DNA from 4 places in the Bradyrhizobium sp. CCGUVB23 genome. Region 4 is predicted to be linked to each of the others. Evidence: predicted binding sites of a transcription regulator. Region 4 holds the regulator's gene; each other region holds the start of a gene.
The links. Region 4 encodes LexA, which represses DNA repair genes until DNA is damaged. Its sites were predicted from a motif close to TGTTCNNNNTGTGTTCNG; they were not measured.
Positions count from the first base shown of each region.

Region 1: NLN62_RS21410 (ATP-dependent Clp protease adaptor ClpS) is a predicted target of LexA. The motif match lies at 1,651-1,668, and genes of this name have one in related genera.
Region 2: uvrA (excinuclease ABC subunit UvrA) is a predicted target of LexA. The motif match lies at 2,176-2,193, and genes of this name have one in related genera.
Region 3: NLN62_RS00180 (ImuA family protein) is a predicted target of LexA. The motif match lies at 2,708-2,725, and genes of this name have one in related genera.

Region 1 is NZ_JANADQ010000001.1:4,665,375-4,671,155, forward strand. Features, by position in the region: gene NLN62_RS21410 (ATP-dependent Clp protease adaptor ClpS) at 1-1,618, opposite strand, end outside; gene NLN62_RS21415 (DHA2 family efflux MFS transporter permease subunit) at 1,726-3,345, opposite strand; gene NLN62_RS21420 (HlyD family secretion protein) at 3,287-4,555, opposite strand; gene NLN62_RS21425 (TetR/AcrR family transcriptional regulator) at 4,646-5,305, shown strand; gene NLN62_RS21430 (MarR family winged helix-turn-helix transcriptional regulator) at 5,376-5,781, shown strand, end outside.
Region 2 is NZ_JANADQ010000001.1:8,912,934-8,918,714, forward strand. Features, by position in the region: gene NLN62_RS41755 (outer membrane protein) at 345-1,115, shown strand; gene NLN62_RS41760 (outer membrane protein) at 1,356-2,027, shown strand; gene uvrA (excinuclease ABC subunit UvrA) at 2,292-5,267, shown strand; gene NLN62_RS41770 (hypothetical protein) at 5,277-5,708, shown strand.
Region 3 is NZ_JANADQ010000001.1:37,269-43,049, forward strand. Features, by position in the region: gene NLN62_RS00170 (error-prone DNA polymerase) at 1-310, opposite strand, end outside; gene NLN62_RS00175 (DNA polymerase Y family protein) at 307-1,959, opposite strand; gene NLN62_RS00180 (ImuA family protein) at 1,850-2,641, opposite strand; gene NLN62_RS00185 (UdgX family uracil-DNA binding protein) at 2,809-4,206, shown strand; gene NLN62_RS00190 (inorganic phosphate transporter) at 4,315-5,781, shown strand, end outside.
Region 4 is NZ_JANADQ010000001.1:9,029,705-9,035,485, reverse strand. Features, by position in the region: gene NLN62_RS42375 (DUF2171 domain-containing protein) at 259-492, shown strand; gene NLN62_RS42370 (ComEC/Rec2 family competence protein) at 586-2,865, shown strand; gene NLN62_RS42365 (hypothetical protein) at 2,874-3,311, opposite strand; gene NLN62_RS42360 (hypothetical protein) at 3,526-3,732, opposite strand; gene lexA (transcriptional repressor LexA) at 3,900-4,598, opposite strand; gene glp (gephyrin-like molybdotransferase Glp) at 4,774-5,781, opposite strand, start outside.

The sequences.
Region 1 (5,781 bases), 4.4 Mb from region 4:
AATTGCCGCCGTCGCGGGCCAGGCTCGCCTGTGCCAGCCGCCGCATCAATTCCTTGATGAAGGCGCAGCTCGTGCCCTCACTGCGCTGCGCCGCTTCGGTGACGACGGCGTCATCGAGCGGCAGCCCCTTGCCGTAGAGCCGTACCAGCTTGCGGCGGCCGATCTCGTCGGGGAGAGGCACTTCGATGGCCTGGTCGATGCGGCCGGGCCGGCCGGCTAGCGCACCTTCGAGGTCCTCCGGCCGGTTGGTGGTCAGGACGAACAGGATGTCTGCGTCCTCCTTCAGCCCGTCCATCTCGTTGAGCAATCTGTTCAGAAGGGATTCCTCGCACGGCCCCATGTCATCGCGATCGCGGGCGATGAGATCGACATCCTCGATCACCACCATCGAGGGCTGAAGGAGCCGCGCCAGGCTCATATAAGCGCCGAGAAGGCCCATTTGCTCGGCGGTGATGATCAGGGTCGTATGCCCGGGCAGGTGCGTCGCGAGATAGCGGATGGTGTGGGTCTTGCCGGTGCCCGGGGGGCCGTACAGCAAAACGCCTTTGCGCGTCGACTGGCCGAGCCGGCGCAATTGATCGCGCGTGCCGACGAATCTCAGGACATTGCGATCAAGCAGCCGCAAGGTCTGCTCCGGCAGGATCACCTCGTCGCGTGCGACCGGCGGCAGGCGATGTACGGTGATGCCGCGCGAGCGGCCGCGATAATCGCTGTCGGCGTCGAGCGAGAGGATCTTGCCACGATAGGTGCGCGCGGCCTGCACGGCCTGCTCCAGCTCGCCGAAGCATCGTTGGACGAGGGCTGCGCCCGCGGCGCCCGAGGGTACGGCTATTTCGATCCGGATGCCGGGCTCGCGGCTGAACTCGCGATGCGCACAGAGCAGCACGGCGTAGCGGAGATCGCCCTGCGCGCATAGCCACAGCCCGTTGTTGAGGCACTTGACCGGGTTCTTCTCGCCAATGTCGACATCGAAATACTGGAGCGGCGCAATCGCCTGCGCATGGCGCCCGTCACGCAGAAGCCTTGCAATCGACAGCGTCTCGTAGCGTTGCTCGTCGTTGATGCCGAACAGCCGGATTGCGGAGGCGAACAGCCGGTCGATGGCCGCCTGAACGTCTGCGCGCATGTGACCGGGAAACTGGCGGACCGTGGTCACGAGCTTGCTGCGCGGAACGCCGGCAAAATGCCGGTCCAGAACCTCGCAGGCATATCCGAACTCCTCTTCTTCCGGCCTATTGCCGGTGTTGCCTGCCGCACGCATGCACTCGCTGCACAGCCAGATCGTACGGCTCCCGAGGCGCACGTCGGTCTGCGCCTCGGGCTTGCCGCAAAGCTCGCAAGTCGTCTTGACCGGTTCGAGCGTGATCCGCAGACCATGACCTGCAAATTGAATGTGCTGGAGCGCGGATTTCAGCAGAGCGTCGGCGACGGACCGCGGGTAAGGGCCGCAACCGGCTTTGTCCTCTTGCTCGATCCGGGTCATCAGCGCGAGCGCCTCACGCTCCGACTTGCCGAAAACCCGGCGCAGCAACTCGATCACAAATTCTTCCGGCGTATCTTCGTCATCGTGAATCACGAGCTGGGCCGGCCCGCTATCGCTGTGCATATCACTCATCATGAAATTAACTCGTGCTACAACCTGTGCTTGAATGGAACAAAGAAAGAACACAAAAAGTAGCGGCCGTCAAGCGTGACGGCCGCTCAAAAAAACCGGATGATTGAAGCCTAGTGCGCCGGCCCGCCCGCCGCCTTGACCTGCCGCGTCAGCAGCACGGCGATCGCGGCCAGTACCAGCACCACCCCGATCACGGCAAAAGTGTCGGAAAAGCCCATCACCAGCGCCTGGCGCTTGACCAGCTTGCCAAGGGCGATGACGGCCTGCTCATGCGCGGCGTTTGGGTCGGGCACGCCGTGGGCCATGAAATAGTTCGTGAGCTGCGCGATGCGTCCGCGGACCTCTTCGCGGCCGAGCGTCACCGACTGGCCGATGACGTTGGAGTGAAACTGCTCGCGCTTGGTGACGATGGTCGCGAGTACCGCGGTGCCGATCGCGCCGCCGAGGTTGCGCATCATATTGGAGATGCCGGAGGCGGCGGCCGCGTCCTGCGGCGCGACGCTGCCGAGGCTCAGCGCGGAGAGCGGCGCCAGGGTGAGTGCTTGTCCGACCGCGCGTACGATGTTGGGCAGCAGGAACTGATCGCCGGAATAGTCGAGTGACATTTCTATGTTCATGAAGGAACTGGTTGCGAACAGGATGAGGCCTATGGCCGCGATATAGCGGGTGTCGAACCGCTGCATCAACTTCGGCACCAGCGGGATCAGGAGAAGCTGCGGCAGGCCGGTCCAGGCCAGCACGTTGCCGATCTGCTCGGCATTGTAGCCCTGCACCTGACCGAGATAAGCGGGCAGGAGGTAGACCGAGCCGAACAGGGCGAAGCCGAGGAAGACCGCGGCGATCGTGCCGACGCCGAAATTCCACTGCGTCAGTAGCCGCAGGCGCAACAGCGGCTTCTCGACGACCAGCTCGATATAGATGAACAGCGAGAGGCTGATCGCAGCGGTAACGGCAAGCCGCACGATGAAGGGCGAGCCGAACCAGTCGTCCTTGTTGCCCTCCTCGAGCACCGCCTGGAGGGATGCGAGGCCAATCGCCATGGTCACGATGCCGAACCAGTCGCCGTCGCGCAGCAAGCCGAGCTGAAGCGGCTGGCGCTCCAGCGCGAAGAACAGCGTGGTGACCATGATCGCGGTCGGCACGACGTTGACGAAGAAGATGGTCTGCCAGCCGTAATTCTCGGTGAGATAGCCACCGATCGTCGGGCCGATCGCTGGCGCAAAGGTCACCGCCAGCGAGAACATCGCAAGGCCAATCGGCTGCTGGCCCTTGGGCAGCTTGGTGAACACGAGCGTGAAGGCCATCGGGATCAGCACGCCGCCGAAGAAGCCCTGCAAGCCGCGCATCGCGATCATCGAGGGCAGGTCGTGGGTGAAGGCGCAGGCGACGGAGAATGCCGCAAACAGCGTCGCGAAGCTCAGGATGATATTACGGAACGAGAAGACCCGCGACAAATAGTCGGTGAGCGGGATCACGATGATCTCGCCGATCAGGTATGACGTCGAGATCCAGGAGCCATTGTCGACGCCGGTGCCGATGCCGCCCTCGATATTGAGCAGCGAGGCGTTGGTGATCTGGATGTTCAGGATCGCCATGAAGGCGCCGATCATCGCAGCGAACACGGCGATCCAGATCGTGGCGCTGGCGCGGTTCGGATCGGCGCTGGCGCGATCAGGCGTCGCGGCCGGAATCAAGCGTGCGGGCGCTAGGATTGTGAGGCTGTTGGACATGGCGCGACCCTCCGGAGGTCTGGTTTGCCTTGGTCTGGTTTGCCTTGGGTGAAGTCACTGCCAGCGCGGCGGGCGCGCTGGAACGCGTCGCAATCGTCGGGATCACGGACATGCCCGGACGCAGCGCGATCGACGGCGCGTTCTCGGCATCGAGCGCGATCCTGACGGGGATCCGCTGAACCACCTTGGTGAAGTTGCCGGTGGCGTTGTCCGGCGGCAGCAGTGCGAACTCCTGGCCGCTCGCGGGCGCGATGGAATCGACATGGCCGTGCACGACATGGCCCGGGAACATGTCGACCTCGATGTCGACGGTCTGGCCGGCATGCACGTTGGTGAGCTGGGTCTCCTTGAAATTGGCGACCACATAGGCGCCGTCGGCCGGCACGATCGACATCAACTGCGTGCCGGCCTGGACGAACTGGCCGACGCGAAGCGTGCGGTTGCCGACCACGCCGTCGATCGGAGAGACGATTTTCGTGTAGCCAAGATTGAGCTCGGCCTGGTGCTGCACGGCTTCCGCGCGGGCGAGGGCGGCCATGGCCTGCACGATCTCGGCTTTCAACAGGTCGACCTGCTTGAGGGCGGAGGCGAGATTGGCGGTGTCGCGCTGAATCGCGGCGTTCGCACCGGCATCGCGCGCCTGCGCCTGCTGCGCATTCTGCACGCTGCCGAAGCCCGACGCAGCGAGGTCCGTGTAGCGCTTGTTCTCCTGGCTCGCGAAGGTCTTGGCTGCAGTGTCGACGTCGATCGTCGCCCTGGCCGCCGCGATCACCGCCTGCTGAACCTCGAGCTGCGCCTCCTTGCTCGTGATGGTGGCGCTCGCGGCCGCAACGTCGGCCCGGGCCTGGTCGAGTGCGACCTTGAAGTCGCGGTCGTCGATCCGGGCCAGCACCTGGCCAGCCTTCACTTGCTCGTTATCGGCAACCTGCACCTGGACCAGGTAGCCGCTGACCTTCGGTGCGATGGTGGTGTTGTCGGCCTTCACATAGGCGTCATCGGTGGAGACGAGGAAGCGGCCGACCGTCCAGTAGTCCCAGCCATACCAACTCGCACCGGCTAGCGCCGCGGCCGCGACACCCGCCAACAACAGCTTGCGAAAGTTGAGCTTTCTGGGCGGGGCGGACGGCGTTTCCACGGGCAGCAGGCTCTCCGGAACGCTGGCCGGAATCCCTGTGGTTTCGATCTTGGATGGGCTGGTGTGGACGGTCATGGCCGGCTCCCTGAATTAGGAAACTTGATGGTTTCCAAAATAGGACTAGCTTGAAAACTGTCAATAGAATGACAGGCATCATGTAAAAGCATGGCTCAGGAAAAATCTTCCAGTGAATACCGCCCCCGTGGACGGCCGCCACTGCGCGACGACGGCGAGACGCGTCAGATCATCTTCGACGCCGCGCGGCACGCTTTTGCCGAGAACGGCTACGCGGCGACCAGCACCGAGGAGCTGGCGCGCCGCGCCGGCATTTCGACCAAGACGCTCTATCGGTTGTTTCCGGCCAAGGCGGCGCTGTTCGAGGCCATGGTCGCCGACCGGCTCGACCGGCAGCTCTCCGACGTCCAGCTCAAGGGCATCGATCACACCGATATTGCGGAGGCCCTATCCACCGCGTTGCTCGCCTGCGCCGACCTCGCGCTTGATCCCGAGGTCGTCGCCCTGCAGCGCATCGTGCTCCAGGAATCGGCGGCGTTTCCGGATCTTGCCGTAGCGTTCTATCGCAATGGCATTGCGCGCACGGCGGCCGCGCTGGCGCGCTGGCTGCGCGTCCAGGTGAAGGCGGAGCGCCTCGCGCTCGATAATGTCGAGGAGGCCGCGGGCATGCTGATCGGGATGGCCGTCTCGGCCCCGCAGCGCGCCACGATCTATGGCGGCGTGCCGCTGCCATCGCGCAAGGAGATCGAGCGCCGCGTCCGCGCCGCCGCGGCTCTTTTCCTGGACGGATGTCGCGCCGCAACGGCGTGACGCCCACGCCGCTTTACAGGCTCGTTTTGCCAGACTATATATTTCGCATGCGAAATAAATCGAGCCGCGCATGACCTCGGCAAGGCACCCCCGGCTGATCTACCTCCTGAACGTCGCGCAGCGCCGCCTGCAGCGCTTCATGGCGGCGCAGCCGGAGAGCGAGGTGACGCCATCCCAGGCAGGACTCCTCTTCATCCTCGGCCGGCAGGACGGCGCCTTGATGGGTGAGGCGGGGGCCGCGCTCGATCTTGGGCCGGCGGGCATCTCCGGCCTCGTCGACCGGATGGCCGCGGCAAGGCTGGTCGAGCGGCGGGCCGATCGCGAGGATGGCCGCGCCTGGCGCGTCTGGCTCACCCCCAAAGGCCGTGCGGTCGAGGTGCGGGCGAAGGCCGCGGCGGCGGAAATCAACGCCGCGCTGACAGACGGATTTTCCAGCGCCGAGATCGACATCGTCGCGCGCTGGCTGACGAGCATTC
Region 2 (5,781 bases), 120 kb from region 4:
GCCGAGCCCGCGGTCCCGCAGGTTATCCCCACATATAGCACCCGGGCCAGCAACGTTCCAGCTTTGTTCTTGCGCAAGCAGTGGCGGTATAAACCAGCAAGTTAAGATTGCACATCTAACAAGTTAATGGAACCGCATGGAACTTTTTCGGGTTCCCGCGGACGGAAATACCGCTTAACATTCATTAAGTTAGGAACCGCTCAGTTCGCTCGCGACTGTTGCTTTTGGGAGACGGACTCTACCGGTGGATCAGGCTAGGTTTGACGCGACATCGATTCATTGGGCGTCGCGCCTTGATTGACCGCTTCGGGGACCAGAGAAGCGGCACAGCCGGAGGGACAGAAATGAAGAAGATTTTGGTTGGGGCCATTGGTGCAGTTGCGTTGAGCCTGTCGGCTCCGGCGAGCGCGGCGGATCTCGCTGCGCGTCCGTACGTAAAGGCTCCGCCCCCGGCAATCGCCGCGGTCTACGACTGGAGTGGCTTCTACATCGGCATCAACGGCGGCGGCGGCTCGGCCCACAAATGCTGGGACTTCGTGGACAGCACCGGCCTTGTGACCGGTGTTCCCGGCAGTCTCGTGGGTGAAGGGTGCCACAATGCGACCGGCGGCACGGTTGGTGGTCAGATCGGGTATCGCTGGCAGACTGGCCAGTGGGTGTTCGGCTTCGAAGGTCAGGGCAACTGGGCCAACTTCAACGGCGATAACACCAGCGCCGTCTTCCTGGCCGACCGCAACCGTTCGCGAATCGACTCCTTCGGCCTGATCACCGGCCAGATCGGCTATGCCTGGAACAACGTGCTGTTCTACGTGAAGGGCGGCGGTGCGGTTGTCGGCGACAAGTATGACATCTTCGACATACCGACCGGCGTGCTGGTGGCTTCGGCTCGCGAAACCCGTTGGGGCGGCACGGTTGGCGCTGGCCTGGAAGTCGGCTTTGCGCCGAACTGGTCGGTGGGCGTCGAGTACGACCACATCTTCCTCGGCAATCGCACCCTCGGCTTCACGACGCCTGGTGGCATCGCGGCCGGGAGCGACCGGATCAGCCAGAACGTCGATATGGGCCTCGTCCGCCTGAACTATCGCTGGGGCGGGCCGATGATCGCGAAGTACTGATCCTTCGCCAAACCTCTTCCTGTCGAAAAGGCCGGCCTCGCGCCGGCCTTTTTTGCTGTCCGGGTACAGCCGGTATGAACAGGTCAGCCATCCTTACACGTTTTCCGCGTGGTGTGGCATCTCGGGCACACAACTTGCGGCTTTACTGGTGTAAGCACGACATCAGTTGGACCAGAACGTCCGATGTCCTTCCGCGCACGGAAGGCAAAAACAGAAACTGGGACTGGGACTAAGTTGAAAATGAAGAAGGTTTTGTTGGCTTCGGCCAGTTTGTTCGCACTCAGCGCGTTCGCTCCGGTCATGGCTGCCGATCTGGCGGCCCGCCCCTACACCAAGGCTCCAGTGGCCCCCGCCGCGGTCTATAACTGGACCGGCTTCTACCTCGGTGGCTTCGGTGGCTACGCTTGGGAAAACACCTCCACTGACCCGAAGATGAAGGGCGGCTTCGCCGGTGGTACGGTCGGCTACAACTGGCAGGCCAGCAACATCGTGCTCGGTCTCGAAGCCGATGGCGGCTGGGCTGACGTGAGCGCGACAGCCGGCACGCCTGGCGTGGCCGCGATCACCAGCCGGATCAATGCGCTCGGAACCGTGCGCGGTCGCGTCGGCGTGGCGTTCGACCAGGTCCTGCTCTACGGCACCGGCGGCTTCGCCTGGATCAACAACAAGCTGACCGCGGACGTGCTTGGCGTGCTCGCCTCGGACAGCCAGTTCCACACGGGCTGGACGCTCGGCGCGGGTGTCGAAGCTTTCTTTGCTCCGCAGTGGTCGGTGAGGGGCGAGTACCTCTATCGTAGCCTCGGCAGCGAGAACTACTTCGCCGGCACCGTCTCGTCCGGCACGCTGAACCTCCACACCGTGCAGGTCGGCGTGAACTATCACTTCGGCGGCCCGGTCGTCGCGAAGTACTGATCTTCGAGATTGATTCTCGACGGAAAGGCCGGCTTGCGCCGGCCTATTTGCTTGGGCCAGAGGCGGCAGCTCTGCGGGCTACTGCCATGTCCTGCCAGCACGCCAACAATCCGTTGACGATTCGCAACTCGCACTGGAAATCCGCTCTCGTTCTTCCTACGTTCGCAGCCTACCCAACGGCGTCCATCCCCGGTTCTCGGGCGAGGCGCGCCTGAACGCCGGCGCGGCCCGCGCGGCGTGGGAATCTCCTTGGGGACCACTGGGATGGACGAAGTGATCAAGGCGAAGCGCCAACAACAGAACGCGGGCTCGAGTCTCCGCGCAATTACGATCCGTGGCGCGCGCGAGCACAACCTCAAGAACATCGACGTCGAGATTCCCCGCGACAAGCTCGTGGTGTTCACCGGCCTCTCCGGCTCCGGAAAATCCTCGCTCGCCTTCGACACCATCTATGCCGAAGGCCAGCGTCGCTACGTCGAGTCGCTCTCGGCCTATGCCCGCCAGTTCCTGGAGATGATGCAGAAGCCGGACGTCGACCAGATCGACGGTCTGTCGCCCGCCATCTCGATCGAGCAGAAGACCACCTCGAAGAACCCGCGCTCGACCGTCGGCACCGTCACCGAGATCTACGACTACATGCGCCTGCTGTGGGCGCGCGTCGGCGTGCCCTATTCGCCCGCCACCGGCCTGCCAATCGAGAGCCAGACGGTCTCGCAGATGGTCGACCGCGTGCTGGCGCTGCCCGAGGGTACCCGCCTGTACCTGCTCGCGCCGGTCGTGCGCGGCCGCAAGGGCGAGTACAGGAAAGAGCTGGCCGAATGGCTCAAGAAGGGCTTTCAGCGCGTCAAGATCGACGGCACTTTCTATGAGCTCGCGGAGGCGCCGAGCCTCGACAAGAAATTCCCGCACGACATCGACGTCGTGGTCGACCGCATCGTGGTGCGCGCCGATATCGGCCAGCGCCTTGCCGAAAGCTTCGAGACTGCGCTGAAGCTCGCCGAGGGCCTTGCCGTCGTCGAGTTCGCAGATAGCCCGGCGGCTGCACCCGTCGAAGAGAAAAAGAAGACCGCCAAGATTCACGACAAGAGCGGGCCAGAGCGCATCCTGTTCTCGGAAAAGTTCGCCTGCCCGGTCTCCGGCTTCACCATCCCCGAGATCGAGCCGCGGCTGTTCTCGTTCAACAATCCCTACGGCGCGTGTCCCGCCTGCGGCGGTCTCGGCGTCGAGCAGCATGTCGACGAGGACCTCGTCATCCCCGACAAGGAGATGACTCTGCGCAAGGGCGCGATCGCGCCCTGGGCCAAATCGTCATCGCCCTATTACGTGCAGACGCTGACCGCGCTCGGCAAGCACTACAAATTCACGCTCGACACAAAGTGGAAGGATCTCGCAAAGAAAACGAAAGACGCGATCCTCTACGGCTCCGGCGAGGACGAGATCAAGTTCTCCTACGAGGACGGCGTTCGCTCCTACGACACCAAGAAACCGTTCGAGGGCGTCATCACCAACATCAATCGCCGCTATCGCGAGACCGAGAGCGAGTGGGCGCGCGAAGAGCTGGCGAAGTACTTCCACGACGTCCCCTGCGAGGCCTGCAAGGGCTTTCGGCTGAAGCCTGAGGCGCTCTGCGTCAAGGTTGGCGGCAAGCACATCGGAGAGATCTCGGAACTGTCGGTCAAGCGCGCCGGCGAATGGTTCGAGGGCGTGCCCGACGCGCTGAACAAGCAGCAGAACGAAATCGCGGGACGCATCCTGAAGGAGATCCGCGAGCGCCTCACCTTCCTGCTCGACGTCGGCCTCAACTATCTCACGCTCTCCCGCTCCTCAGGCACGCTGTCCGGCGGCGAGAGCCAGCGCATCCGCCTCGCCTCGCAGATCGGCTCGGGACTGACCGGCGTGCTCTACGTGCTGGACGAGCCCTCGATCGGCCTGCACCAGCGCGACAATGCGCGCCTGCTCGATACGCTGAAGCGCCTGCGCGATCTCGGCAATACCGTGGTCGTGGTCGAGCATGACGAGGACGCCATTCGCCTCGCCGACTACGTCCTCGACATCGGCCCCGGCGCCGGCATGCATGGCGGCCACATCGTCGCCGAAGGCACGCCCGCCGAGATCATGCGCAACCCGAAATCGCTGACCGGCAAGTACCTCACCGGCGAGCTCGAGGTCGAGGTGCCGGAGCGCCGCCCGCCGAACCATCGCCGCACCATCAAGGTGGTGAACGCGCGCGGCAATAATTTGAAGAACGTCACGGCGGAGATCCCGCTCGGCCTGTTCACCTGCGTCACCGGCGTCTCCGGCGGCGGCAAGTCGACGCTGCTGATCGACACGCTCTATCGCGCCATCGCCCGCAAGCTAAACAATGCGAGCGAAGGGGCCGCGCCCCACGACCGCATCGAGGGCCTCGAGCACATCGACAAGATCATCGACATCGACCAGTCGCCGATCGGCCGCACCCCGCGCTCGAACCCGGCGACCTATACCGGCGCCTTCACGCCGATCCGCGAATGGTTCGCCGGCCTTCCCGAAGCGAAAGCGCGCGGCTACGAGCCCGGCCGCTTCTCCTTCAACGTCAAGGGCGGCCGCTGCGAGGCCTGCCAGGGCGACGGCGTCATCAAGATCGAGATGCACTTCCTGCCCGACGTCTACGTCACCTGCGACGTCTGCAAGGGCAAGCGCTACAACCGCGAGACGCTGGAGGTCCTGTTCAAGGGCAAGAGCATCGCCGACGTGCTCGACATGACCGTCGAGGAAGCCGCCGAGTTCTTCAAGGCGGTGCCACGCGTCCGCGAAACCTTCAACACGCTGCACCGCGTCGGCCTCGATTACATCCATGTCGGCCAGCAGGCCACCACGCTCTCCGGCGGCGAAGCCCAGCGCGTCAAGCTGGCAAAAGAGCTGTCCAAGCGCGCGACCGGGCGCACGCTCTACATCCTGGACGAGCCCACGACGGGTCTGCACTTCCATGACGTCAAGAAGCTGCTGGAGGTGCTGCACGAGCTGGTCGCGCAAGGCAACACGGTCGTGGTCATCGAGCACAATCTCGAGGTCATCAAGACCGCAGACTGGGTCATCGACCTCGGCCCTGAAGGCGGCGACGGCGGCGGCGAAATCGTCGCCTGGGGCCCGCCGGAAGACATCGTCAAGGCGCCGCGCAGCTATACGGGCAAATTTCTGGAGCCGGTGCTGAAGAAGGCGGGCAAGCCGAAGCGCAGGAGCACGAGCGAAGCGGCGGAGTAGGCTTGAGCCATGTTGGCTGGCATCAGCATCGAACGTACGGGCTCGAAGGATACCGGCATCTGTGATTGCTGTGGTCGTACCAGTCGCACCGTTTGGGGACTCGCGTCCAACGAAACGCAAGGCCTAGCCGCGTACTACGTGCACTGGACTCTTGGTCACATTTCAGATCAAGGCGCCAACATCGATCTCATCGTTGGGAATTGGGGAAAAGGCACCACCGCAGCGGACCGTTGTGCGGTCGCTCTGGCCTATCGCCTATTGGATACTGGTCCAGCTATGATGGTCATCGATGCTGGACCACGATCCTTCTCCCGCAGCCCTCTCATCGGCAAGGTGTTCGCGCGCGACGAAGTGGTAGGTACCCCCTTTGCCCAACAGATATTCAGCATCGCCGATGCAGTACTTGCGCAAGACGACCGTATTGCCGAACTACTTGGATGATAAAAGATTGAGGCACCGGGTCGCAAAACGTAGGGCGAAGTTGACAGGGCTAGCCGACTGACCGCTCTACCAG
Region 3 (5,781 bases), 9.0 Mb from region 4:
TGCCCCTGGTGAGAAGCTGGCAGAGCCGACCATAGGCCGCGCGATCGCGCGGATAGACCAGGATGTCGGGCGTATCATCGATGAAGACGATGCGCGCGCCGATCAGGAGTTTTGGCTTGTGCAGCACTTCCGTATTGTCGAGCTCTTTGTAGGCGCGGACGACGCCGGCGAGCGTATTGTGATCGGCAATCCCGATCGCGGGAATGCCCAAAATGCTGGCCTGATGCACATAGGCGCGCGGATCCGACCCGCCGTGCAGGAAGGAGAAGTTGGTGGTGATGCCGATCTCGGCATAGGCTGGCGTATTCATGCGAAGAGACCGTGCACAAACCAGTTGGCGGGAACGGACCTGCCCTCCTCGTCCACGAGCTCGCTGTCGTAGAGACCATCGCGAAAGATCCAGAACCGCAGGCCTTCGGCATCCTCGACACGAAAGTAGTCCCGCGTGAGCTGCTTGCCGTCCTGCCGCCACCATTCCATCGCGATGCGCTCGGGCCCTTCCACCCGCACCACCGCATGCAGCGCGCGCCGCCAGGTGAATTGATGTGGCGCTCCGTCCGGCACGGTCGCGAACGGCACCTTGATCGGTTCCGGCTTATCGAACAGCCGCAACGGGCGTAGCGGCGGCTCGCTCTCAACGCGCGATGGCCATTCAGTCTGCGCGGCAGCGGCGAGATGATGCTGCGCAGGCGCGGCGAGCACCGCGCACTCGGGAATATGCGTATCCTGCGGCAAGTGTACGACGACGCGCTTTCCGCCGATCCTCGCGGCGATGCGGTCGATCAGCGCGGCGAGTTCGTCATTGTCATGGACGTGCGCATCGAGATCGCGCTGCTCCTGCACCACAATCTCGGTGCGGCTCGCCGAGAGACGGACCATGTCGAAGCCGAAACCGGGATCGAGGGGATCGGCGAGCGCATCTAGCCGTTCGCGAAAGAGACGGTCGACGACTGCGCTTCGCGTCACCGGCCGCCCTGTCTCGACCATGATCGCGCGCACCATGCCGTCGGTGCGGAAGAAGGACGCCTCCAGCCGCCGCGCGCCCTTGCCTTGCTTCTCCATTGAGGCGATCAGCGTATCCGCGAGCCGCGACAGCGTCATCGCGATCATGGTGTCGGTCGCGATCGGCTCGGCGAAGCGTTTTTCCACGATGTAGTCAGGCAGCGGCTTTCGCGGGCTGATCGGCGCATCGCCCTGCCCCAGCGCATGCGCGAGCAGCGTCGAGAAGCGCGCACCGAAGCGCGCCGTGATCTCATGGGGGCTGCGCGAAGCGACATCGCCGATGGTCTTCAGGCCGGCGCGGCGCAGACCCGTGGTGATGGCGTCATCCGCGCCGAGCGCGGAGACCGGCAAGGCACTGATCGCTTCCGCCTCCGCGCCATCGGCGACGATGGTGCTAGGTGCCTGCCGCGTCAGCGTGCGCGCACAGATCGAGGTCGAAGCGATCGCCGCGCTGACCGCAAAACCCTGCCGCACCAGTGTACGGACGAGCGCCTGCAACAGGTTGGCCTCGCCGCCGAACAGATGCGCGCAGCCGGTGATGTCGAGGAAGAGGCCATGCGGGGGATCGAGCGCCACCAGCGGCGTGAAGCGGTCGCACCAGTCGGCGATATCCTCGAGCGTCCTGGCATCCGCCGCGACATCGGCGTCGAACACCTTTAATTCCGGACAGATGGCGCGGGCGTTCGCCAGCGGCTGGCCGATATGCAGGCCGAAGTGTCCAGCCGCTTCATCGAGCGCGTAGATCGAAAGCGCGTTGTTTTCCTTCGCAACGACGATGCTCGGCCCATCTTTTCGTTTTAACGCGTTTTCTTCACGCGAACCGGTGTCCACTTCGCTTGAAAACGCCTTATCCGGCCTTTCGCTGATGAGCGAAAGCACCCGCTTGATGCGATCGATGGGCAGGCGCGGCAGCCACAGGCTGAGGATACGCCGACGATTCACTGAACAGGCACTCATCACTTTTCCATTCCATGATCCACCGGCCGACTGGGCCATGACGATTGCGAACGAGCTCGGCATCGAAGCAAGGCGCGCCCCAGGCGCTCCACTGAGGTCCCGGCGGTGAATGCGCCGCCCGCAACATCCATCTGGTTTCCGCGGTCGACGGCAGAGGGTTTGCTGCCATCCGCAGCAGCAGCCCGGTCACGCCGGAAGCCTGGGCTGCAAGCGTCAGCTTGCGGCTCGCCACGAGATCGAACTGTTTCGTCTCGCCCCAGAGCTCGAGCACGACGGCGCCCAGCGCATCGCAGGCAAGCGCATCGGCTGACGTCCGCAGCGCGCTCTCGATATCGGCAGCGCGCACCATCACCACGCGGCGCGGATCGAGGCCGAGTTCGGCAAGCCCGCTCATCGACAGTGCGCCTGCCTCGATTTCCGAAAAATCCTGCCGCACCCACAGCAGCGGGCGATGCGCCATCACGCGCCCCGCAAGTCCGGTGACAAAACCCGTCGCGGCCGTGCCCTGGCGTCCCTCGCAAAACACTTCGTGGATCGCCGCACGTGCCAGCCCACCCTGCAAGGCCAGATCTGCCTGGGGGTGGCCGAGCGCCACGCGATCGCGATGATGCGCGGCATCCGACGTCTCGATGCGCTCGATCTGGCCGCGCAAAGCCGCAAGCGCGCTTGTGCGTGCGCTCATGCTCGCCGCTCCTTCTCGTGATGGTCGCCAGGATCGTCAGAAAGACAAACGATCGGCTGGCTCATTTGTTCATGATATGTTCTAATATAAAGCTAACAGCGCCGCCGGAGTCAATCGAATTGGCGGGCTCTCGGATTCATGAGCGAAATCAAGAGGATTCAAGTGCCATGTACCTCACCACTCTCGATCATGAGACGGATTTCGACGGCTGGCGCAAAGCCGCACGCGCGCTGGCACTGCATCACATCGCCCCCGTGGACGTGACGTGGGGCGTGCAAGGCCAGATCAAAGATCAAATGCCGCCCGGCCTGTCCGAAGCGCCGAGCCTGCCGCCGATCGAGATCGAAAGCACCTTCAACGTGCCGGCCAATTTCATCGAGCTTGCGCGCGTCGCGATCCTCAATCGCGACAGCGAACGCTTTGCGCTGCTCTATCGCCTGCTGTGGCGGTTGAAGGCCGATCATGACCTCTTGGGACGGATGACTGACCCTGATGTGGCGCTGGCCACCGCGATGGCAAACAGCGTGCATCGCGACGTGCAGCGGATGCGCGATGTCATCCGTTTTCGCGAGATCGGACGCGAGCAGAAGGCGCATTACGCCGCCTGGTTCGTGCCGGAGCATCACATCGTCGAATTCGCGGCGCCCTTCTTCGCGCGCCGCTATGCGGACATGCCCTGGTCGATCCTCACGCCCGACATCTGCGCCCATTGGGACGGCCACGTGATCTCGTTCACCCCGGGGATCAGCCAGACGGAGATGCCCGCACCAAGCCGCCTGGAGGAAACCTGGCGGCGCCACTTCCGCACCGACCGGCCGATCGCACCGGAAGCGCCAAAAAAGCGCGCGAGGAACCTCCCGGAAGCCTCGATACTTGAACCTCTGCTCGCCGATGCCGAACGCTGGACCGGCGGACGGAGCACGCCGCGTCCGGAGGCAGCCATGCCACGCAAACCCGCCGCCGATGATCTCGAAACGCTGCGCGAGGAAGCCGCGCATTGTCGCGCCTGCCCTCTCTACAAGGATGCGACGCAGACCGTGTTCGGTGAAGGCCCGAAGAGCGCCACCATCATGCTGGTCGGCGAACAGCCCGGCGACAAGGAAGACCTCGCTGGCTACCCCTTTGTCGGGCCCGCTGGAATGATGCTCGATCGCGCGCTGGAAGAGGCCGGCGTCGATCGCAAGAAGGTCTATGTCACCAACGCGGTGAAGCATTTCAAGTTTGTACCGCGCGGAAAAATCCGCCTGCACCAGAAGCCGAACACGCCGGAGATCCGCGCCTGCCGGCAATGGTATGAACGGGAACTGTCGGCCCTCCAGCCCAGCCTCGTCGTCGCGATGGGCGCGACCGCCGCGCAAAGCGTGTTCGGCAAGATCACGCCGATCGGCAAGAACCGAGGCCGGCTGATCGATCTTGCCGACGGCCGCAAGGCGCTGGTGACGGTGCACCCGTCCTATCTGCTGCGGCTGCCGGACCCCAAGGCCAAGGAGCTGGAATATCAGCGTTTTGTCGACGACCTGAAGATCGCAGCCGGATTCCGGGAAAAATCAGCACGGGCAGCGTGATGTAACTCACGCTGCGCCGCAGCGGATACCCGTGGAGAAACGTCGTCATTTCAACTGCCTGTCACATGCCGCGCGCAAAGTCGGGGCACAGGGACAGGAGAGTTTTCAATGAGTGACCTTGCTTTACCCGGCTCCATCGAGCCGGCCTTGCGGAGGGGCCCCGACCTCGACCGCGGTTTTCATCCGCTGACCGGCATTATCTACATGGGGGTCATCGCCGCGGCGCTGCTCTTCGTCGCCTACAGCATCTGGGTCGACGTCGATGCGACCGGCACGCAGGTCAAGAGCATTGCGCCCTTCCTCATGCTCTTCGTCGCGCTGCTGATCGCGCTCGGCTTCGAGTTCGTGAACGGCTTTCACGACACCGCCAATGCGGTCGCAACCGTCATCTACACCCGCTCGCTGCCCGCCCACGTCGCCGTGGTCTGGTCCGGCATGTTCAACCTGTTCGGCGTGCTGCTCTCGAGCGGCGCGGTCGCGTTCGGCATCGTCTCGCTGCTGCCGGTGGAGTTGATCCTCCAGGTCGGCTCCAGCGCGGGCTTTGCCATGGTGTTCGCGCTGTTGATCGCGGCGATCATCTGGAACGTCGGCACCTGGTATTTCGGCCTGCCGGCGTCGAGCTCGCATACGCTGATCGGCTCGATCATGGGCGTCGGCATCATGAATGCGGTCCTGCACGGCCGCAGCGGCACCTCGGGCGTCGACTGGACCCAGGCCACCAATATCGGCAAGGCTTTGCTGCTGTCGCCGCTGTTCGGGTTCGCGCTCGCCGCCGGCCTGCTCCTGATCCTGCGTACCGTGCTGCTGCGCGCCACGCCCGCTTTGTTCGGCGAGCCGAAGGGCGACCAGCCGCCGCCGTGGTGGATCCGCGGCATCCTGATCCTCACCTGCACGCTGGTGAGCTTCTTCCACGGCTCCAATGACGGCCAGAAGGGCATGGGCCTGATCATGCTGATCCTGATCGGCACCGTGCCGACGGCCTATGCGCTCAATCGCGCACTGCCGGCGAGCCAGATCGAGGCGTTCGTCGCGAACTCGGAGGCCGCGAGCAAGGTGATCGAGGCCAAGGCCGCCGGCTACAACGTCATCGGCAATCCGCGGCCTGCAGTGACCAACTACGTCGCTCAACACGAGGTCAACGGCGGCACGTTCCCGTCGCTCGCCGTGCTCGTGCGTGACATCGCAAAGCAGGTCACCACCTACGGATCGCTGGCGAAGGTGCCGGCCGAAGTCGTCGGCAACACCCGCAATGACATGTACCTCGTCTCGGAAGCAATCCGCTTCCTGATGAAGGACAAGGAGGCCGAGCTCAGCGCCAACGACGTCGCCGTGCTCACCGCCTACAAGGGCTCGCTCGACAGCGCCACGAAGTTCATCCCCGGCTGGGTGAAGATCGTGGTCGCCATCGCACTTGGACTCGGCACCATGGTTGGCTGGAAGCGCATCGTCGTCACGGTCGGCGAAAAGATCGGCAAGACGCACCTGACCTATGCGCAAGGCGCCTGCGCCGAGATCACCGCAGCCGCCACCATTGCCGCCGCCGACGTCTACGGCCTGCCGGTCTCGACCACGCAC
Region 4 (5,781 bases):
CGTCTGCAACGTCTGACCTCAGGCGCGTTTTCCGTCACCTGAGGAGAGCTCCAGCGGCCTTAGAACCGCGAGCCACCACTGCCTTGCCCGTCTGTCGGGGAGGCGGGGAACACATAGTGTAGTCCCACCAGGGGCTGGCAACTTATGAGACTTTCGGCGCAATCGACCTGACACGGCGCGTTTGCGAAGGAGGTCGCAAGGGCAACGAACAGAAAAGGGGTTCCAGGCGTTGTGAGGGGACCAGAGAAGGATCCTGGCATGCAAAACATCGCAGAACATATGGAAGTGATCGGCGCCGACGGCGTTCATATCGGTACCGTCGACCGTGTCGAAGGCAACCGCATCAAGCTGACCAGGAAGGACAGCGGTGAGGGCAGCCACAAGGGCCATCATCACTTCATCGACAAGGGCCTCGTTGCCGATGTCGAGGGCAACAAGGTCCGGCTCTCCGCCAAGGCGGCGGTTGCCGTGACGATGGAAGAGGAAAAGTAGCGGTCCTCGAGCTGGTTCCCTTTCCGTTCCGCTATTCGCGTCCCAACACCTTCCGGTAGCCTCCGCACCCGTCGCGTATTGTAAGGTGCAGGAATGGCGGAGCCTTCCCGGCCACACCGCTCGCAAGGGATCGCCGGGACATGGCCTGTAGGCCGTGCGGCTTCGGCCGGCGGCCTTGTGCCGGCGGGCTTTGGCGCGTGGTCGTCGCTGGCCGAGACGTTGCGTGGATGGGCCAGGGCGGAAGCCGGCGCGGGGCGGCTGCTGCCGTGGGTGCCCGTGGCCTTCGGTACCGGAATTGCTCTCTATTTTGCCGCCGACCACGAACCCGTGCTCTCGGTCGCCGTGATCACGGCGCTGGTGCTCATGGTGGCTAGCGTGCTGTTGCGGCGGAGCCGGTTGTTCGCACCCGCCATCATGATCGCAGCGATCGCCGCAGGTTTTGCCACGGCGACCTGGAAGACCGCGCGCATCGCGCACACCGTGCTGGCGAAGCCGCTCTATTCGGTGGCGCTGTCCGGCTTCGTAGAGACGCGCGATATCCGCGAGCGCACCGACCGCTTCGTGCTGCGGGTGAGTGCGATGGAGGCGCCGCGCGGCGACATCCAGCTCGAGCGTGTGCGGCTGTCGGTGCGCAAGGGCACGGCACCGGAGGTCGGCAGCTTCGTGCAACTCAAGGCGCGCCTGATGCCGCCGCTCGCGCCCTTGCGGCCCGGCAGCTACGATTTCGCTCGCGACATGTTTTTTCAGGGCATCGGCGCGTCAGGCTTTGCGATGGGGGCGATCACGGTCGCTGAGCCACCGGAGACCGGAGGCCTGCGGCTGCGCTATGCTGCGATCATGCAAGGCCTGCGCGACGCGATCGACGCGCGCATCCGCGCCACGCTCGACGGCGACAACCGCGCGATCGCCACCGCGCTCCTCACCGGGCGGCGCGACGCGATTACCGAGCCCGTGAACGATGCCATGTTCATCTCGGGCCTCGGGCACGTGCTGTCGATCTCCGGCTATCACATGGCGGTCGTCGCCGGCGTAGTGTTCTTTGCGGTGCGCGCGCTGCTGGCGCTGATCCCGGGATTTGCGGTGGGCTATCCGATCAAGAAATGGTCGGCTGCGGCCGCGCTGGTGGCCGCAGCATTTTACCTGCTGCTGTCCGGCGCGGAGGTTGCGACGCAGCGCTCGTTCTTCATGACGGCGGTGGTGCTGATCGCGGTGATGGTCGATCGGCGTGCCATCACCTTCCGCACGCTGGCAGTCGCGGCGTTGATCGTGCTCGCGGTCGCGCCGGAGGCTCTCGTGCATCCGAGCTTCCAGATGTCGTTTGCTGCGACCCTCGGCCTCGTCGCGCTGGTGCAGATCGGTATGCCGAACCTGTTTGCCTCGCCCGATCACTCCGCTACAGCGCGCATCGCGCTGTGGGGCGGCCGCGAGCTCGTCATGCTGCTGATGGCCTCGCTGATCGCGGGGCTTGCGACGACACCTTATGCCGCCTTCCATTTCCACCGCGTCACGCCTTACGGGGTGCTCGCCAATCTCGCGGCGATGCCGGTGGTCTCGGCGCTGGTGATGCCCGCCGGACTTTTGGGGTTGATCGCAGCGCCGTTCGGGCTCGATGGCGTGTTCTGGTGGCTGATGGGGATCGGCATCGACTGGATGGTCGTTGTGACGCGCTGGGTCGCGGCGTTGCCGGGCGCGGTCGGCCGCATCGCCGCGTTCGGCACCGGTCCGCTGATTGCCGCCAGCATCGGCCTCATCGTGATGGGCCTGTTGCGCACGCCGCTGCGCTGGACGGGCGCCATCGTGCTCGCGCTCTCGATTGGTTCGACGCTGCACGTGCGCCAGCCCGACATCCTGATCGCGGGCGACGGCCACAGCGTCGCGGTGCGCGGCAGGGACCGCCAACTGCACCTGATCCGAACCGGCAAGGACAATTTTCTCCTCAAGGAGTGGCTTGCAGCCGATGCCGATCCGCGCAGCGCAACCGCTACCTCGCTCGCCGACGGCGTCTCATGCGACGAGGCCGGCTGCGTGACGCCGCTCGCTGATGGTCGTCTGGTCGCGCTCTCGCTGCGTGTCGACGCGCTGGCGGATGATTGCAGCCGCGCCGCGCTGGTGGTGACGGCGAAGCCGGCAGCAACCGATTGCGCGGCAATGGTCGTGGATCGCGAGCGTCTGAAGACGCAAGGCGCGCTCACCCTATCGCGCGAGGGCGACGGTTTCACGCTGCAAACGGTGAAAGCAAGGGGCGCAAACCGCCCCTGGTCGCCGGCTGAGGCCGGCGATAGCGATTTCGAGCTCAGCCTCGCACCGCGGCCGGCTACTCCACGCAGCAAGGACGCTACGCCGTCGGAGGCCGACCTGCAGGCCGAGGATTGAAAGACGCGTCAGCCGATCGGCAGGCGTGTCGTAGGCGTCGTGGTCGTGTGCTGCTCGACGGCGGGCTGCTCTGTCTTCTCGCCGAGCGGCTGCGTCACCGGCAATTGCAGAACGGTGGCACGCTGTCCCTCGACGAGCTGCGTCACCAGCACGTAGTTGCCGTCGGGGAATTCGATCGCATCATGATGACGATCGGGAATGTGCGGATCGACCTTGCCGAACTTGCCGACGCGGGAATTGACGGTGCGTGTCCAGATCCAGCGATTGTCGTAGCGGACGTTGTCGGCGAAGGCGAGCTCGGTGCCCGGCAGGAGGCAGACGGCAACCGAGAGATCACGCTCCGACGCAAATCCACGCGTCGAGGTGCCGCGGAAGGTTGTCGTGACGATCGTCTCGCCGACTTGAGCGGGGCGGGTCGCAACGGCATGTAGGCTGTAGTCACACATCGGAGTGCTCCTCATGCGAGATAGCAGGTCCGCGCCCCCCCGGAGGCGCAGGCCTCTATCAGAGTTGGAAGCCTTCGAGTGTATCGCGTTTGTGGGCAAATCTGCGGCCCGTGTGCGCGTCGCCCGATCACATTATCTTTCCCGGCAAACCAGGAACAAAGCCTCTCGCTGTTAGTCTATCTTGGTTCACACCATTCACTCACGCGAGCTTCCATCAGCGGCCGGCAGGAGCGGAGTACCCTGAATAGGGCCAGCTCACCTGCGGCGCGGGTGCGATCGCATTGTTGGAATTGCGGAATGGCGCGCTGGTTACCGCGTGCTCCGTCTTGCGGATGGCACAGTGGTGTTGCGCTGCATCGCTCGCGGAGGCCGAGCCCGCGAGCAAGGCCGCCGAGAACACGCCCAAAATCATCTGTCGCACGGTTTTTTCCTCTTTATCGTGCACCGCGCATTCGCGCTTGCGGTGCTTGAGGATTAGCTCTGCGCAGGTGTGAGGATAATCGCGGTGGAAGCGGAAACACCATTCCGCCGGAGCGGACAATCCGTCCGCCCGCGTCGCTGCGCGATGGCCGGCAATCTGCCGGGCAATCAGTACTTCCGGTACAGCCCGATCAGCTTGCCCTGAATCTTCACCCGGTTCGGCGGCAGGATGCGCACCTCATAGGCGGTGTTCGCGGGCTCCAACGCGATCGACGCACCGCGGCGGCGGAAGCGCTTGAGCGTCGCTTCCTCGTCGTCGATCAGCGCCACCACGATGTCGCCGGTATCCGCGGTCTCGTTGCGCTGGATCAGCGCCATGTCGCCATCCAGGATGCCGGCGTCGACCATCGAATCGCCGCGCACTTCGAGCGCATAGTGCTCGCCCGAGCCGAGCAGGTCCGGCGGTACGCTGATGGTGTGGCTGCGGGTCTGCAACGCCTCGATCGGCGTGCCGGCCGCGATCCGTCCCATCACGGGCACGGCGACCGGACGCTCGCCCTCGTCGACAGTAGCGCTTGGGCCCCGCACCTTGCCGAGATTGCCTTCGATGACGCTCGGCGTGAAGCCGCGGCGGCCGGCGCCTGCAGCCTGAAGCTCGGGCAGCTTGATGACCTCGATGGCGCGCGCGCGGTTGGGCAGGCGACGGATGAAGCCGCGCTCTTCCAGCGCGGTGATCAGGCGATGGATGCCCGACTTCGAGCGCAGATCGAGCGCGTCCTTCATTTCGTCGAAGGAGGGCGGCACGCCGCTTTCCTTGAGGCGCTCACTGATGAACCGCAGAAGCTCGTATTGTTTGCGCGTTAACATCTCGACCAAGTCCCCCGGTTGATGTCGTTCGATTCCGAGACGTCAGATTCAGCAGAAGCCGCTAGATGCTCGAAACAAATCATGAACGGACACTATATGTTCGATATGTGTTCCGCAACCACTTAATTTTGTGTGAACGCGGCGAAGTTCGCGTCACGCGCGAATCAGATCGCACTCACAAGGGCAGCCGCAACACCTCGCAAGGCGTGCCTGCTTCGGCCTTTGGCGCGAATGGCGCGCGCACGAGAAGTGCCTGTGCCATAGCGAGATTCGCAAGCAGCGAGGAGTCCTGGTGGTTGACCGGAACGGCCACGAGCGTGCCGTCCTCGCGCTCCTCGAGCCTGGCACGCAGATAGTCCTCGCGGACATCGTTGGGCCCGACGTCACGCCCGAGCACGGCGCGCTCGCGGCGGTGATGAACGCGCGAGCGGCCCGCAAGCGCGCGAATCAACGGCACCATGAACAGGAAGCCGCAGACATAGGACGACACCGGATTGCCGGGCAGGCCGATCACCCGCATCGCGCCTAGATGGCCGTGCATCATGGGCTTGCCCGGCCGCATCGCGATTTTCCAGAACGCCATTTCGAAGCCTTCGGCCTGAAGCGCAGGCCTGACCAGATCGTGGTCGCCGACCGAGGCCCCGCCGGTCGTGATCAGGATGTCGGCGCCGCTCTCGCGGGCCCGGCGGATACCGGCGGTGGTCGCCGCAACGGTATCGGCTGCAATGCCGAGATCGAACGTTTCGGCGCCCTCGGCCCGCGCCAGCGCGTGCAAGGCGTAGCCGTTGGAAAAAACGATCTGGCCCGCGCCGGGCGTCGAGCCCGGCATCACCAGTTCGTCGCCGGTCGCGAGAATCGCGACCCTGGGCCGGCGGCGGACGGCAAGCTCAGGATGGTTCATGCCGGCGGCGAGTGAGAGGTCGCGTTCGGTCAGCCGGGCTCCCTGTCGGAGCAGCACGTCGCCCTCGCGGAAATCGACGCCGGCGGGGCGGATGTGCCGTCCGACGATCGCGGCCTCCTTGATCGTGACGCGCTTGCCGTCAGCGACGGTGTCCTCCTGGATCACCACCGCGTCCGCGCCATCGGGCACCACGCCGCCGGTGAAGATCCGCACCGCCTGGCTCGCGCCGACCGTTCCCGCAAACGGCCGGCCGGCCGCGACCTCGCCGATCACGGTGAGCTC